Regions from separate parts of the Shewanella sp. ALD9 genome, predicted to be linked through region 3. Evidence: predicted binding sites of a transcription regulator. Region 3 holds the regulator's gene; each other region holds the start of a gene.

Evidence for each region. The regulator NrdR, encoded in region 3, represses ribonucleotide reductase genes. The targets are predictions, from matches to a motif close to AAACACNANATNTNGTGTTT.
Region 1: a site for NrdR is predicted at 1,916-1,935, ahead of nrdA (class 1a ribonucleoside-diphosphate reductase subunit alpha). Genes of this name have one in related genera too.
Region 2: a site for NrdR is predicted at 3,413-3,432, ahead of nrdD (anaerobic ribonucleoside-triphosphate reductase). Genes of this name have one in related genera too.

What each region holds. Positions count from the first base shown of each region.
Region 1 is NZ_PJCD01000003.1:1,061,829-1,067,749, forward strand. It holds gene nrdA (class 1a ribonucleoside-diphosphate reductase subunit alpha) at 1-1,710, opposite strand, end outside; gene CXF88_RS12210 (HAD-IA family hydrolase) at 2,304-2,966, opposite strand; gene ubiG (bifunctional 2-polyprenyl-6-hydroxyphenol methylase/3-demethylubiquinol 3-O-methyltransferase UbiG) at 3,090-3,812, opposite strand; gene gyrA (DNA gyrase subunit A) at 4,200-5,921, shown strand, end outside.
Region 2 is NZ_PJCD01000041.1:312,146-318,066, reverse strand. It holds gene CXF88_RS18000 (NADH:flavin oxidoreductase/NADH oxidase family protein) at 1-706, shown strand, start outside; gene nrdG (anaerobic ribonucleoside-triphosphate reductase-activating protein) at 813-1,280, opposite strand; gene nrdD (anaerobic ribonucleoside-triphosphate reductase) at 1,280-3,397, opposite strand; gene rssA (patatin-like phospholipase RssA) at 4,093-5,037, opposite strand; gene CXF88_RS17980 (DEAD/DEAH box helicase) at 5,221-5,921, shown strand, end outside.
Region 3 is NZ_PJCD01000002.1:207,871-213,791, reverse strand. It holds gene ettA (energy-dependent translational throttle protein EttA) at 130-1,797, opposite strand; gene glyA (serine hydroxymethyltransferase) at 2,059-3,312, shown strand; gene nrdR (transcriptional regulator NrdR) at 3,427-3,876, shown strand; gene ribD (bifunctional diaminohydroxyphosphoribosylaminopyrimidine deaminase/5-amino-6-(5-phosphoribosylamino)uracil reductase RibD) at 3,941-5,086, shown strand; gene CXF88_RS04430 (riboflavin synthase) at 5,150-5,809, shown strand; gene ribBA (bifunctional 3,4-dihydroxy-2-butanone-4-phosphate synthase/GTP cyclohydrolase II) at 5,913-5,921, shown strand, end outside.

The sequences.
Region 1 (5,921 bases), on a different contig from region 3:
CTCGTGGAATAACGGACATGCACCTTGCTCTTTTGCTAAGTTCATCGACGCTTTCAGTAAATAAAACTGAATTGCTTCAAAGGTTTTGTGAGTTAAGTTATTAGCTGAACCGTCTGAATACTTTTTACCGTTTTTAGCTAAATAGTTAGCAAAGTTAATCACCCCAATACCTAAGGTACGACGGTTCATTGAACTCGTTTGCGCAGCTTTAATTGGGTAATCTTGGTAATCAAGTAAGTTATCTAGCGCACGAACAGCTAAATCAGCTAATGGTTCAAGCTCTGATAAATCTTTAATTGCGCCTAAGTTAAGTGCTGACAAGGTACACAACGCGATTTCACCGTCTGGATCATCGATGTTTTTAAGTGGCTTAGTCGGTAAAGCAATTTCTAAACATAAGTTAGATTGCTTAATTGGCGCAACTTTAGAGTCAAACGGGCTGTGAGTATTACAGTGATCGACGTTTTGAATGTAGATACGGCCAGTAGAAGCACGTTCTTGCATCATCAATGAAAACAGTTCAACCGCTTTAATTTGTTTTTTGCGGACATTGCTGTCTTGTTCATACTGAAGGTATAAACGTTCAAACTCAACTTGGTCTTCAAAGAATGCATCGTAAAGACCAGGCACGTCTGATGGGCTGAATAGACTGATATATTCGCCTTTAATCAAACGTTGGTACATTAATTTGTTTAACTGCACACCGTAGTCAAGATGACGTACACGGTTGTCGTCAACACCACGGTTGTTTTTTAGTACTAATAGCGATTCAACTTCTAGATGCCATAAAGGATAGAATAGCGTTGCTGCACCGCCACGTACGCCGCCTTGAGAACACGACTTCACTGCAGTTTGGAAATACTTATAAAATGGTAAACAACCGGTGTGGAATGCTTCGCCGCCACGAATAGGGCTACCAAGGGCACGAATACGACCCGCATTAATACCAATACCAGCACGTTGGCTAACGTATTTAACGATAGACGATGCAGTCGCATTGATTGAATCTAAGCTGTCATCACACTCAATCAATACACATGAGCTGAACTGACGTGTAGGGGTACGCACACCGGCCATGATTGGTGTTGGTAAAGAAATCTTAAACAGAGACGTCGCGTCATAGAAGTCTTTAATGTACTTCAAACGAATTTCTTTTGGGTAACGGGCAAACAAACATGCTGCGACTAAGATGTATAAAAACTGGGCGCTTTCGTACACTTCATGGGTGACACGGTTTTGAACCAGGTATTTACCTTCAAGTTGCTTTACCGCGGCATAAGAGAAGTTCAAATCGCGCCAATGATCGATATAGGTGTCGAGTGTGTCTAATTCTTCACGGCTGTAGTCAGCCATGATATGCATGTCATATTTACCCAGTTCAACTAATTTGGTGACATGGTCATATAACGTTGGTGGTTCAAATTGACCAAACGCTTTTTTACGTAAGTGGAACACCGCTAAGCGGGCAGCCACAAATTGGTAGTCGGGTGACTCTGGAGAGATCAAGTCAGCCGCAGCTTTAATGATCGTTTCATGAATGGCTTCTGTTGGAATGCCATCAAAAAACTGCAGATGAGATCGAAGTTCTACTTCAGATACTGAGACGTTTTTTAATCCCTTGGCTGCCCAAGTGATTACGCGATGAATTTTATCTAAATCGATAGATTCACGTTCGCCACTGCGTTTAGTGACTGTCATATTGCTATTCATTGAAGAGAGGCCTTGGTTCTATATCTAATCATGTGATCTGTTGTTGGATGCAGTGCTGCTTGATTCGATCCGAACCAGTTACAAAACAATTCCATGTTAAAACAATCAACCTGATGTACTCACAACGTGGTAGTTAAACACCAGTACGTTCAGTTAGCCACTACATCCTTTGGAACGTCGTGGAGTAGTGTTTTGATTGTCAGCCACACACAAGATATGGTGTTATTTAAAATCTAAGATACAAGATAGTGAGGTTTGAGGTTTATTGCAAGCCACAATTTCATTAACTTCTTGTGGATAACTTGAGGATAAACGGCAGGGTTAGTGACAACTAACCCTAGAGCCCAAATTCATAAAGAGTTTTTGATAAATGATATTTTTTAATCCATCAAATGATAAAAATTTGATCGCTAAAATAAACAGCGATCAAAAAAAATGGACCGTTTATTGGTTGATCTTTTGTTGGTTTTGATCGGGTAGAAATTGATGACTGTTAACTGTACATTTAAGCTTAATAAGACCCGTTAAACTTCACTCATGCTTTGTTCATTTACCCAAAAATTAACCCGCTAAACCGATGCCGAACACTGTCATTAATCAGTGAAAAACTGTTTAAGTGAGGCTCCGTGTTGAAATTGTTTGCCTGCTGGCCATGTGTCAGGTTTATCTGTCGCAGATAAATAACCCCATAACGCAACGCCGCCTAACATACTGGCATTGTGGGCGGCGACTAAGTCACGTTCAGCGTCACCTAGATATAAGATACTTTGAGGAGCAATGGCAATTTGTTGTGCTGCTAACAGCATTGGTGCGGTATGAGGTTTAGAGTGACGAGTGCTATCACCACTGATCATGGTTTTCAATTTATGAGTTAAACCAAGCTTTTCCACTAATGGCCTGGCAAATCGAGCCGGCTTATTGGTCACTACGCCATAAGGAATCGATTGGGCATCAAATAAGGATAATAGTTCGGGTAAGCCAGCGAATAAACGGCTGTTGTCACCATTGATACGGGCATAATGCTGAAGTAGTGCTTGCTGGATGGTAATTTGTACTTGTTCATCGGCATCTGGAATGGCCGTTTTAACTAAATATAAGCTGCCATGTGATGCCGCATGGCGCATCAAGTCAAGCGGTTGGACGTTAAAACCGGCTTCATCCAAGCTGAGATTCAATGCCTGTACTAAATCTGGTGCGGTATCGGCTAAGGTACCGTCTAAATCGAACAGCACTCCTTTTATATCTTGTTTATGCAAGGGCTAGCTCCTAACGAGAGAAAATAACAATAGACAGTGCAAGCCCTTTATAGCGTTATTGGCACAACATAACGCTATTGTGGTGCATTCACATTGAAATGTTGAAAAGAATCACCTGGATGATTAATCAATTTTTTGAGTGGCTATCATATAATTTACATCGACACTTTTAGTGTACTTAAACACACCCGACAATGGATTGTAGGTAATTCCCAGCGCATCTTTACACAATAAGTCGGTGTTATCGACCAATGCCATCAGTTCCGATGGGCGAATAAACTTGCTGTGATCGTGAGTACCAACTGGCAGCATTTTTAATAAATACTCTGCGCCGATAATCGTCTTTAAATACGACATCATATTACGGTTTATGGTTGAGAAAAACACAAATCCATTAGGTTTAACCATGTCACAACAGGCTTGAATAACTGATTGGGGATCGGGTACATGTTCGAGCATTTCCATGCAAGTGACCACATCATAATATTCGCGGTGGTTATCGCGATGTGCTTCGGCTGTTGTTTTGAGGTAATTAACCGTAACACCAGACTCTAAAGCATGTAGTTTTGCCACTTCAAGTGGTGCGTTGCCCATATCAATACCGTCAACGTTAGCACCTAGGCGCGCCATACTTTCTGACAAAATACCGCCACCACAGCCAACATCAAGTACTTTTTTGTCAAAAATACCTTCAGCGGTTTGGTCAATGTAGTTTAAACGCAGTGGATTAAGTAAATGTAATGGCTTGAACTCGCCATTGAGATCCCACCACGTTTGCGCCATGGCTTCAAATTTTGCGATCTCGAGTGGATCAACATTGGGTGTCGATTGTTCAGCGTGTGACATAACGTAACCTAAGTGTGTAATAAAGTATGGTCGCTATTATAGCGATAACCTTTGCGAATAGTAGTCAACAATGGCTTTTGCCGTTTACGCTTGCTCATAAAATATCCATTTAAGCGAGGTAAATGGATGTTTTATGCTATCAACTGCTTAAATCATCAGCAAGTTAACGATAATTGTTGCTCAAATTTAGTCGTATATTAGCCAATGAATAAACTAAATTAGCTGAAAATATTAGCTTTTTTGTAATTTTTAAGAGTGATAGAGCATTTGGCTGGTCTTTGCTCTGGCGACATTAAATATCTGTGTTAGAATGCCAAATCACGTTTTTAAGCTAGATAATAATATGGAAGTTTTATTGTCAGCTCACTTTAGGGGAACGCGCAGTTTATGACTGATCTGGCATCATCTATTTCGCCAATTAACATCGAAGACGAACTTAAAAATTCTTACCTTGATTACGCCATGAGCGTAATTGTAGGTCGTGCATTACCTGACGTCCGTGACGGTTTAAAACCAGTTCACCGTCGAGTATTGTTCGCAATGAGCGAATTAAAAAACGATTGGAACAAACCATATAAAAAATCCGCTCGTGTCGTTGGTGACGTAATTGGTAAATATCACCCACACGGTGATACTGCTGTATACGATACAATTGTACGTATGGCGCAACCGTTCTCGCTACGCTACACATTGATTGACGGACAAGGAAACTTTGGTTCGGTCGACGGTGACTCTGCAGCGGCGATGCGTTACACCGAAATCCGCATGCAAAAGTTGGCGCATTCATTATTAGCCGACCTTGAAAAAGAAACTGTGGATTTTGTGCCTAACTACGATGGCACAGAGATGATCCCTGCGGTGTTACCAACACGCGTACCGAACTTATTAATCAATGGTTCATCAGGTATTGCGGTCGGTATGGCCACTAACATTCCACCTCACAACTTAACAGAAGTAGTGAAAGGCTGTTTGGCGTTAATCGAAGATCCAAGTTTATCGATTGAACAGTTAATGGAATACATTCCAGGTCCAGATTTTCCAACGGCAGCGTCAATAAACGGTCGCAAAGGCATTATCGATGCTTATCACACTGGCCGTGGTCGCGCGATCATGCGCTCGAAAGCGGAAATTGAAACTGAAGACAATGGTCGTGAACGTATTATTGTTCATGAAATTCCATATCAAGTTAACAAAGCCCGTTTGATTGAAAAAATTGCCGAGCTTGTTAAAGATAAAAAATTAGAAGGTATCAGTGGCCTACGCGATGAGTCTGATAAAGACGGTATGCGTATTGTTATTGAAATCAAACGTGGTGAAGTGGGTGAGGTTGTACTAAACAACTTATATTCTCAAACACAAATGCAGTGTTCTTTTGGTATCAACATGGTGGCATTGACTAACGGTCAGCCTAAATTGTTTAACCTTAAAGAAATGCTTGAGTGTTTTATTCTTCACCGTCGTGAAGTGGTCACGCGCCGTACTGTATTTGAACTGCGTAAAGCCCGTGAACGTGCTCATGTTCTTGAAGCACTAGCCATTGCATTGGCTAACATCGACCCTATTATTGCGCTTATTAAAGCTTCACCTACACCTGCTGAAGCCAAAGCAAAATTGGTTGCACAAGGTTGGGAATTAGGCCATGTACAAGGCATGCTTGAAAAAGCTGGCGATGACGCTGCACGCCCTGAATGGTTAGAGCCTGAGTTCGGTATCCGTGACGGTCAGTACTATTTAACTGAGCAACAAGCCCAAGCGATTTTGGAATTACGTCTGCACCGTTTAACCGGTCTAGAACATGACAAGATTTTAGCTGAATATGAAGAGCTTTTAGTTCTTATTGCAGGTTTGTTATTCATTCTTCGTACTCCATCGCGTCTGATGGAAGTGATTAAAGAAGAACTAGAAGAAATACTTGAGCAATACGGTGACGAACGTCGCACCATTATTAACGCCAACGAAATTGATATGAGTCTTGAAGACTTAATCAATGAAGAAGATGTTGTAGTGACCTTGTCTCACTTAGGTTATGCGAAATACCAAGTGCTGTCAGATTACCAAGCGCAGCGTCGTGGTGGTAAAGGCAAAGCGGCAACTAAAGTAAAAGATGAA
Region 2 (5,921 bases), on a different contig from region 3:
AGCTCAATTTTTATCGCCGTTAACCAATCAACGTAATGATCAATGGGGCGGAAAGCTTGAAAATCGTGCCAAGTTATTACTCGAAGTGGTTAAGCAAGTAAGACTTCAATGTGGTGCCGATTTCGACATAGCAGTAAAACTCAACTCTGCCGATTTCCAACGCGGTGGCTTTGATGTCGACGACGCCGAAACCGTCATTAATATGTTGGCACAGTATCACGTTGAAATGGTGGAATTATCAGGTGGCAGCTACGAAGCACCAGCCATGCAAGGTCGCAGTGCTGATGAGCGAACGTTAGCTCGAGAGGCTTATTTTTTAAGTTTAACAGCGCAATTGGTCCAGCGTAGCCCTATTCCATTAATGTTAACCGGAGGTATTCATCGCCTGCCTGTGGCTCAACAAGTTATTGATGCTGGTTTTGCATTATGTGGTATCGCTAGCGCCCTCGCCTTCTATCCTGACTTAGCCAATAGATGGCAAATTCAGCCAGAGTTTGTCCCGTCAATTCCAACAGTGAATTGGCAGAGTAAACCTTTGGCTGGACTGGCGACGATGGCCGTCATTAAACGCCAACTTCGTCGTGTAAGCCAAGGTAAGTCGCCACACACTAATGATTCACCATTGTGGAGTTTATTAATCGATCAATATAAAACCAAACAGCGCACTAAACGTTATCGCCATATTGTGGGTCTTTCTAATCATTAACGGGTTAACGATTAGCGGATTAAACATTTATTTGCTAACGATTAGCGCGCTGACAGTTAACGTGCTGGACATTAAGCGACTCGTCTTAACGCCTTCATATAAAACGCTAGCGCATAAAACGATGGATCTGTTGATTGCTACTGCCGCGCCATAATAGCGCGGGGTCGGCTTTGTCTTGCTCATACTTACCGTCAATCAACACATCCACAAAGTTCACCACAGTTTGTTGCTGCGGTGTAAGTTCAGCCAGTTGATAACCGGTCCACAGCCAAATATCTTTATCGGGACATTCCAGCTTTACCCGCGTAACCAATTTTAGTACGCCTTCAAAATTGGCGGGATGCAGCGGATCGCCACCACTTAACGACAAGCCTCGACGGTAAATACGAGTATCGGTTAAATCATCAATAATCTGATCTTCTAGTGCTTGGCTAAAAATATGGCCAGCATCTACACGCCAAGTACTTTGGTTATAGCAACCTTTACAACCATGCTCGCAACCGCTGACAAATAACGTACAGCGGGTGCCTTCACCGTTAATCACATCAACGCTATGATATGCACTGTAATGCATTATAAATGCTTCACTCTACGCTTAACTTCTTCTTGCTTACCGAAGTTAAATGGTCGTGCATCTGGGCTACCTAAATAACCACACACGCGACGAGTAACAGACACTCGGCTTGGCTCATGATTACCACATTTAGGACACACAAAGCCCTTACTAGTACAATTAAATTCACCAATAAAACCGCAATCGTAACACTCATCAATGGGAGTATTGGTGCCGTAATATGGCACTCGGCTATAACTGTAATCCCAAACGTTTTCGAGCGCTTCAATATTGTGCTGCATGTTGGGATATTCGCCGTAACAAATAAACCCACCATTGGCGATCGCTGGATAAGGTTGTTCAAAATCAATCTTATCAAAAGGATTTACTTTCTTTTCGACATCTAAGTGAAAACTATTGGTGTAATAGCCTTTGTCGGTCACACCTGCCACTACGCCAAACTGGGTAGTATCAAGCTGACAAAAACGGCTGCATAAATTTTCACTTGGGGTACTGTATAAACTAAAGCCATAACCTGTTTGTTGTTTCCAAGACTCAGTGGCTTGCTTTAAATGACTAATAATGGCGACAGCTTTATCACGTAATTGTGTGTTATCAAACACATGTTCAGCATTGCTATATAAAGCATTAATGGTTTCGTGAAGACCAATAAACCCTAACGAAATTGATGCCCGGCCATTTTTAAAGATTTCGCTCACATCATCATCCGCATTTAGGCGCACACCACAGGCGCCTTCCATATAAAGGATTGGTGCCACTCGTGCTTTGACTCCGGCTAAACGGGCAATACGCGTTTCTAAGGCTTTGCGGGCAATTAACAAACGCTCATCGAGTATTTGATAAAAACGCTGTTCATCTTTACCTGCTTCCAACGCTATACGCGGTAAATTAAGACTGACAACACCTAGATTATTGCGGCCTTCATGGACCAATTGACCATTTTCTTCATAGGCGCCCAAAAATGAGCGACATCCCATTGGGGTTTTAAACGAACCGGTGACTTTCACGACTTGATCATAATTGAGAATATCTGGGTACATGCGCATACTTGAACACGTTAAGGCCATCTTTTTGATATCGTAATTAACATCAGTCGCTTTATGATTCACGCCATCTTTAATGGCAAACACCAATTTTGGAAAGACTGCTGTTTTACGATTTTTACCTAAACCCGCCATACGTACAGTTAACATCGATTGCTGAATTAAACGCGACTCCCACGACACGCCTAAACCAAAACCAAATGTGACAAATGGCGTTTGCCCATTAGCGGTATGCAAGGTATTCACTTCATATTCAAGTGACTGGAATGCGTCATGACACTCTTTTTCGGTTTGCGTCATCGCATAACCTTCTACGTCAGCCACTTGCCATTTTTTAGCGACGCTAAGGTGCTTTTGGTAACTGATTTGCACAAACTCAGCTAACACTTCGTCGATACGGTTAATCGTGGTACCACCATAAATATGGCTCGCGACCTGGGCAATAATTTGCGCCGTAACAGCAGTGGCAGTTGAGATAGACTTAGGCGGTTCTATTTCAGCATTACCCATTTTAAAACCATGCGTTAACATGCCGGCTAAATCAATTAGCATGCAGTTAAACATCGGGAAAAAAGGCGCATAATCTAAGTCGTGATAGTGAATTTCGCCTTTTTCATGGGCGGCTACCACATCTTTTGGCAGTAAATGGGTTTTGGCATAATGCTTGGCCACAATGCCCGCTAATAAGTCTCGCTGGGTCGGGATGACTTTGGCATCTTTATTGGCATTTTCGTTTAAAATCGCACTATCCGATTGCTCAACTAAACCGCGAATAGCACAATTTAATTTACTCTGGGTTTCACGGTGTTTATCTCTATCGTGACGGTACTCAATGTAATGACGCGCCACCGACTTAAACGGGCCCGACATTAATAAATTTTCAACTGCATCTTGTAGTTCGTGAATATCAACTTCGGTCTTCACAGCCATTTGCTGCTCTACCGTCTGCGCTAACTGCTGTGCATATTGATGGTCGGCTATACCTGCAGACTCCATTGCTGCCACAACAGCCTCTTTGATTCGACATCCATCAAACGCAGTTCGGCATCCATCCCTTTTCACTACTACAAGCATACAACCATCCTTTACAAGCACTATATATAGCGCTTTAATACACGCACAACACAAGATAGAGTGTATTAGACACATTTACGCGGAGTAATACCTTGATCCAGATCATAATTGTCGGCAGTACTTAATATTGAAAAAACACTTGCTATCAACGATAGATATTGTAGGAATAGCAACTAATTTTGACAGGCTAATACAAGGGGATAAAATCGACATAATTTAGCGATTTGGGATGCTTTGCTGAATCGATAATCTGATGTGCAAACGCCATAAGGGTTGTATTTGACAACTTAAAATGGTGCTGAATGACGGTATTAAGTCATTGATCGAACCTTAAATGGCTAGATCAACAACATAAATAACGTACCCACTGTATCTAATGACTCGGTAGTTATCGTTAGATAATTGCGGGTAGACCATTGCGGATAGATCATTGCGGGCAAGTCACTACTAGATAACTACTCGATAACTACTAGATAATGACTAAAACACTATGAGAGAACCATGAGATAACTACTAGATAACGATGAGAGAGTGAATAATCTTATCAACTACATCAGACTGCGCAGGTTAGACAATGCCCTAGTTGAATAACAAACGCGGATTTAATGACAAATACCGATAAAATAGCAAGCATTCACTTAGCGGCAATCAACGGGTGTATTTATCATAAACACACCACTATACTTGATACCGCTTCAACATTTCTTTAAGGTCGCTTCGATTAAATGTTTAATATCACTTACAGCCTGCTCACCGGCTTTAATCGCTTCTTTAGCGCGATGAAACTCCATGGTGCCAATATCACCCACATCAGGTACGATGCAAATATCAGGAGGCTCGCCCATTAGGCGTGAACGTTTATGGCGTTGTTCTAGAATATCCATCGATTGTGACATCACCGCCAGCATACCCGGATGGGATTTTGAACTTCCTAAAGAGAATTTATCGGTTAAGCCATTCATATAATCTTTGCCTTTACCCCATAGGTCCATAAAGCCAGATTCAAGCTCGCGCTTTTCATCAATAGGTTCAGACTTAGTGGCTTTGCGGCTTTTTACTTGCTCTGGGATTAAGTGCATTTGGCCACGACGATGGCCATTTAAATCCACCGCAATAACCACATCAACGCCCATAGAGCGAGCTAATGATACCGGCACAGGATTCACTACCGCACCGTCCACAACCCAGCGATGCCCTTGCTGTACTGGGGGTAAAAAGCCCGGCATTGAACATGAAGCCCTAACCGCATGGCGTAAGTCACCTTCTTTAAACCAAATCTCTTGCCCAGAATATAAATCTGTCGCGACTGCAGCAAAGGGACGATTCAGCTGTTCAATGTTAAGGTCGCCAATACGATTAGCCAATACATCAAATACTTTTTCACCACTGATAAGTCCGCCTTTGCGCCAGCCTAAATCCATTAACCCGAGTACATCCCAACTTGAAAATCCACTCACCCAGGTTTCAAGTTCACCCAAATGATTATTGGCATAGGCAGCACCCACTAATGCACCTACCGAACAACCTGCCACTTTGTCAGGATAAATATCTAACTTGGCTAAACCATTCAATACCCCAATATGTGCCCAACCTTTAGCGGCTCCACTGCCTAGCGCTAATCCCACGGTGAGCTTTGTCATCTTTCGTTCCTTCCATGCTCGGTATTCAATTTTACGATACGCCCGCCTGAATCGTCCCATAGCGACGTCGAACTCAGGCAATAATATAAAGCTAAAAAATAGCATAACTAAAGCGACTCTTGTTGGCTATAGCAAGGTGAAACAGCTATAATCGTCGGCTATCATTTTTTAGGGGATTTACCTTTGCAATTTACCGATTTTTCGTTGGACAAGCGCCTGCTTGACAGTCTAAAGCACCTTGGCATTTCTACGCCTACCGATGTTCAAGCGCAAGCACTTCCCATTGCCTTATCAGGTAAAGATTTAATGGCATCGTCTAAAACCGGCTCAGGTAAAACCTTAGCGTTTTTATTGCCCGCAATGCAACGCGTGATATCCACTAGAGCATTGTCGAAAAAAGATCCTCGGGTACTTATCTTGTTACCGACTCGTGAATTAGCCCAGCAAGTTTATGGCCAATTACGTTTATTAGTCGCCAATACCCAATATAAAGCCATTAGCGTACTCGGCGGTGAGAACTTTAACGACCAAGCCAAAGCATTGGCCAGAGATCCACATTTCATTGTTGCCACACCGGGACGTATTGCGGATCACTTACAACAGCGCCACTTATATTTAAATGGCTTAGAATTACTGGTTCTTGACGAAGCTGACCGTATGCTCGATTTAGGTTTTGCGCCACAGCTAAAAGCCATTAATGATGCAGCTGATCATAAGCGTCGCCAAACGTTAATGTTTTCAGCTACGTTAGATCATGAAAGCATCGGTGACATTGCAACAACATTGCTCAAAACACCAAGCCATGTCTCTATCGGTGAGTCTTACACTGAACATAAAGATATTGAGCAAAGAATTATTTTGGTTGACCATTTAGACCATAAACA
Region 3 (5,921 bases):
TTGACAAATTTTTGACACTTGTCGAGATTTCGATCGTTAGTTTTGTAATAATCTTTTAAATAATGGCTAATATAATAAAGCAGAGCGCTGAGGCTCTGCTTTATTATTCAACACTTTATTGCAGACGAATTATTTATTTAAACGCTTGTATTTTAATCGATGCGGTTCTACTACATCGGTGCCTAAGGTGGCTTTTAACCAAGTTGAGTACTCAGTATAGTTACCTTCATAGAAGCTCACTTTACCTTCATCACGGTAATCCAAAATATGGGTCGCAATACGGTCAAGGAACCAACGGTCATGGGAAATAACCATTGCACAACCAGGGAACTCTAATAACGCTTCCTCTAACGCTCGTAAAGTTTCAACGTCCAAGTCGTTGGTGGGTTCGTCGAGTAATAATACGTTGCCACCGGCTTGTAATAACTTAGCTAAGTGAACTCGGTTGCGCTCACCACCCGATAATGAACCAATTATTTTCTGCTGATCGCCACCACGGAAGTTAAAGCGGCCTACGTAAGCACGGCTAGAAATTTCAGTGTTGTTGATGCGCATAATATCTTGGCCGCCTGAAATTTCTTGCCACACGGTGTTTTTGTCATTCATCGAATCACGGAACTGATCAACCGACGCAATTTGAACCGAATCACCGACAGAAATAGAGCCACTGTCTGGTTGTTCCTCGCCTGAGATCATTTTGAATAAGGTTGACTTACCCGCACCGTTAGCACCAATAATGCCGACGATAGCGCCCTTAGGAACCGTGAATGTCAAATCATCAATCAGTATGCGGTCACCATATGACTTGGTTAAATTAGTCACTTCAATGACTTTGTCGCCTAAACGAGGCCCTGGTGGAATAAACAGTTCATTGGTCTCGTTACGCTTTTGGTAATCGTTGGTGTTCAATTCTTCAAAGCGAGCCATACGGGCTTTACCTTTTGATTGACGACCTTTAGCACCTTGGCGTACCCACTCTAATTCTTTAGCAATGGTTTTTTGGCGGGCGCTTTCTGTGGACGATTCTTGGGACAAGCGCGCATCTTTTTGTTCAAGCCAAGATGAATAGTTACCTTCCCATGGAATACCTTCACCGCGGTCAAGTTCTAAAATCCAGCCAGCAGCATTATCTAAGAAGTAACGATCGTGGGTAATCGCCACCACAGTGCCGTTATATTCTTGTAAAAAGTGCTCTAACCACGCCACTGACTCTGCATCCAAATGGTTGGTTGGTTCGTCGAGTAATAGCATTTCCGGTTTTTCAAGCAATAAGCGACAAATGGCCACTCGGCGTCGTTCACCACCAGAGAGTACGGCAATTTTCTCATCCCAATCGGGCAGACGTAATGCGTTAGCTGCACGTTCAAGAATATGATCAAGATTATGCGCATCTTGAGATTGGATGATGGCTTCTAATTCGCCTTGCTCTTTTGCAAGTGCGTCGAAGTCTGCATCGGGCTCAGCATAAGCAGAATAGACCTCGTCTAAGCGTATTAGTGCATTTTTAGCTTCGCTTAGGGCTTCTTCGACGGCTTCGCGCACAGTTTGTTGTTCGTTTAAGCGCGGCTCCTGCGGTAAGTAGCCAATCTTTAACCCAGGCATTGGGCGTGCTTCACCTTCAATTTCGGTATCTATTCCCGCCATGATGCGCAGCAATGTTGATTTACCCGAACCGTTTAACCCGAGCACACCAATCTTAGCGCCAGGAAAGAAGCTTAACGAAATGTCTTTTAATATTTGCTTTTTGGGTGGGACAATTTTACCCACACGAAGCATGCTGTATACAAATTGAGCCATAATTATACTGTCTAATTGTCAACAAAGATGGTGATAATTCTACTGTATTATGTGCTGAACTCAACAGGCAATTGTGTGATTTTATCTAGCGTGCTTTTTAGACTCAATTCGCTAAACAATCTGCTAGCTTGGTGTTATCAACATGAATCGTTTTGTATTCAGAACACAGTGAATTTCATGTTGTTTGTACTGTAAATCATTATCGTTGCAGAGTAGAATACCGCGCAACCCTACTATATAGATAATGATGTTGGAGCTACCATGTTGAAGAAAGCGATGAATATTGCGGATTATGATCCAGAATTATTTAAAGCCATTGAAGATGAAACTTGTCGTCAAGAAGAACACATTGAATTGATTGCATCTGAAAACTATACCAGTCCACGTGTGATGGAAGCGCAAGGTTCTCAGTTAACTAACAAGTATGCTGAAGGTTATCCAGGCAAGCGTTATTATGGTGGGTGCGAATACGTTGATGTTGTTGAAACATTGGCTATTGAACGCGCAAAAGAATTATTTGGTGCAACTTATGCCAACGTACAGCCTCATTCAGGCTCACAAGCAAACAGCGCAGTGTTTATGGCGTTGTTACAACCGGGTGATACTGTTTTAGGGATGAACCTTGCTCATGGTGGTCATTTGACCCATGGTTCACCAGTGAATTTTTCAGGCAAGCTTTACAACATCATTCCTTACGGTATCGATGAAGCTGGCAAAATTGATTATGACGAAATGGAGCGTTTAGCCATTGAGCATAAGCCTAAGATGATGATCGGCGGGTTCTCTGCATTTTCAGGCATAGTCGATTGGGCTAAAATGCGTGAGATTGCTGATAAAGTTGGTGCTTATTTGCTTGTTGATATGGCTCACGTTGCTGGCTTAGTGGCTGCAGATGTTTATCCAACGCCAGTCCCACATGCACATGTGGTCACCTCAACAACTCATAAAACATTAGCGGGTCCACGTGGCGGGATTATTATTTCTGCTGCCGATGATGAAGTGTTGTATAAAAAGTTGAACTCAGCGGTATTCCCTGGTGGCCAAGGTGGCCCTTTAATGCATGTAATCGCAGGTAAAGCGGTTGCATTTAAAGAGGCATTAGAGCCAGAGTTTAAAGTATATCAACAGCAAGTGGTTAAAAACGCTAAAGCTATGGTTGAAGTATTTTTAGCTCGCGGTTACAAAATTGTTTCTGGCGGTACAGAAAACCATTTAATGTTGGTTGATTTAATTGGTCGTGATTTAACCGGTAAAGAAGCAGATGCTGCATTGGGCAATGCCAACATTACCGTCAACAAAAACTCAGTACCTGATGATCCACGTTCACCGTTTGTCACCTCTGGTGTTCGTATTGGAACGCCAGCAATTACTCGTCGTGGTTTTAAAGAAGCAGAAGCGAAAGAATTGACCGGTTGGATTTGTGACATTCTTGATGATGCATCTAACGCCGAAGTGGCTGAACGAGTGAAAGGTCAAGTGTTGGCATTATGTGCCCGATTCCCTGTATACGGTTAATCGTCACTTGATGCCTGTTGAAAAGGTTTAGGTTAACCTTGCTCAACAAATAGGATAAACTTTAATGGCCGCTAATTGTTAGCGGCCATTTTGTTTTTTTCTGCAGGAGGTTCAATGCATTGCCCTTTTTGTAGCGCGACCGATACCAAAGTTATAGATTCTCGATTAGTGGCTGATGGTCACCAAGTACGTCGCCGCCGGGAATGTACCGAATGTCATGAACGTTTCACCACGTTTGAAGGCGCAGAATTAGTCATGCCTCGCGTCATCAAACGTGACGGCACTCGACAACCATTCGATGAAGAAAAATTGCGTGGCGGCATGCTACGTGCGGTCGAAAAACGCCCGGTCTCAATTGATGAAATTGAACAAGCATTGACTAAAATCAAATCAACACTGCGCGCGACAGGTGAGCGTGAGGTGAATTCTGAAATGATTGGTAATCTGATGATGGAACAGTTGATGAGCCTTGATAAAGTGGCATATATCCGCTTTGCATCGGTTTATCGCGCATTTGAAGATGTATCCCAATTTGGTGAAGCCATTGCTAAATTGCAAAAGTAATGCTGCTTAATAATATCTGTTTTAATGGTTTTAATGGCATTTAAGCAATAAGAGATTATCTCCCATGTCTAACTGGTCCACCTTTGACACCCAAATGATGAGCCGTGCCATCGCGCTTGCCGAGAAAGGCCGTTATACCACTCGGCCAAATCCTTGTGTTGGTTGTGTCATTGTTTATCAGAATAAGATTATTGGTGAGGGTTATCATCAACGTGCTGGCCAAGGACATGCCGAAGTTAATGCGCTGAAAATGGTGCATGATAATGGCTTGTCTGCTGAAGGTGCCACGGCGTATGTCACTCTTGAACCTTGCAGTCATTATGGCCGCACACCACCTTGTGCTTTAGGCTTAATTAATGCCAAAGTTGCCAGAGTTGTGGTATCGGTGACCGATGCAAATCCACAAGTGTCTGGTCGCGGTATAACCCTGTTACGTGAGGCTGGTATTAACGTTGATGTTGGATTGCTCAGCGAACAAGCCTATGACCTTAATCTGGGTTTTATGAAGCGGATGAAAACAGGACTTCCTTGGATAACGGTAAAGATAGCAGCCAGTTTAGATGGTAAAACGGCTCTGTCTAATGGCGTGTCGAAGTGGATTACTGGCAGTGCAGCAAGAGCTGATGTGCAAAAATACCGCGCTAGCCATTGTGCATTAATCACTGGTGTTGAAACCATTCTTGTCGATGACCCAAGCCTTAATGTGCGCTATGAGGCGTTAGGTGAGTTAACCACTCGCCATACAAAAGATGAAATCTTCCAACCTCTAAGGGTTGTGCTCGACAGTCGCGCAAGATTAACAGCAACACAGCAATTATTTTCAATTCAAAGTCCTATTTTACTGGTTTCTGGCTGTAATTATCCCGAAAGCACCAAAGCTGCATTTCCAGATCACGTATCATTTCTTCAGTTAACGTGTGACTCGTCAGGCAGAATCCCATTGTTAGCTTTGCTAACATATTTAGGTCAGCATACTAATTCTGTTTTAGTTGAAGCCGGTGCTACCTTAGCCGGAGCATTTGTCGCCCAAGGGCTCGTTGATGATATTGTGCTTTACCAGGCGCCTAAACTATTAGGTAGCCACGGACGTAATATGTTGCAGTTACCTAATTACAGTACAATGGAGCAAACGCCGGCACTGCAATTAATTGATGAACGCAACGTTGGACAAGATAAGCGTTATATCCTCAGATATAATCAACCCTATTAATGTGCGTGTTGTTCAGTCCAAAACCTGAACAACAGCAAAGTTTAACTGCAAAAAGTGAGTATTATGTTTACTGGAATAATCGAAGCCCTTGGCACATTACGTAAAATTGATCGCAAAGGTAACGATATCCGCTTAACAGTTGCCAGCGGTAAGCTGGATTTAACGGATGTAAAGCTAGGTGACAGTATAGCAACCAATGGCGTGTGTTTGACCGTTGTTGAGCGTTTAGGTGATGGTTACGTTGCTGATATATCAGCTGAAACCGTTGACTTAACTGGCTTTAGTCGTTATCAGGTCGGTCAAAAGGTTAATCTTGAGAAAGCGGTTACGGCAACCACTCGATTAGGTGGACACATGGTAAGTGGACACGTCGACGGCATTGCAAAAGTTGAGCAATGCGCTTACAGAGGTAAATCACTAGAGTTTTGGTTATCAGTACCGGCCCAATTAAGTCGCTATATTGCTCACAAAGGCTCGATAACCATCGATGGTGTGAGCCTGACTGTTAATGAAGTTGATGGTGCTCGTTTTAGATTAACGATTGTACCTCACACTGCAGGTGAAACCACGCTGGTGGATTTAAAAGTAGGTGATAGTGTCAATATCGAAGTCGATTTAATCGCGCGTTATTTAGAACGTTTAATGCAACCGGAAACTAACCATGTGCAGCCTTCATCGGGCGTGACCATGGAGTTACTCGCTAAATCAGGTTTTTTACGTTAATCGCGACAGTAAAATACCATTTGTACCCTATACATAATATGCAATACCAATAGATTTAATGCCTAAGGTTTAAATCAAACACTTACTAAATAAAGGTCTGACAATGGCGCTA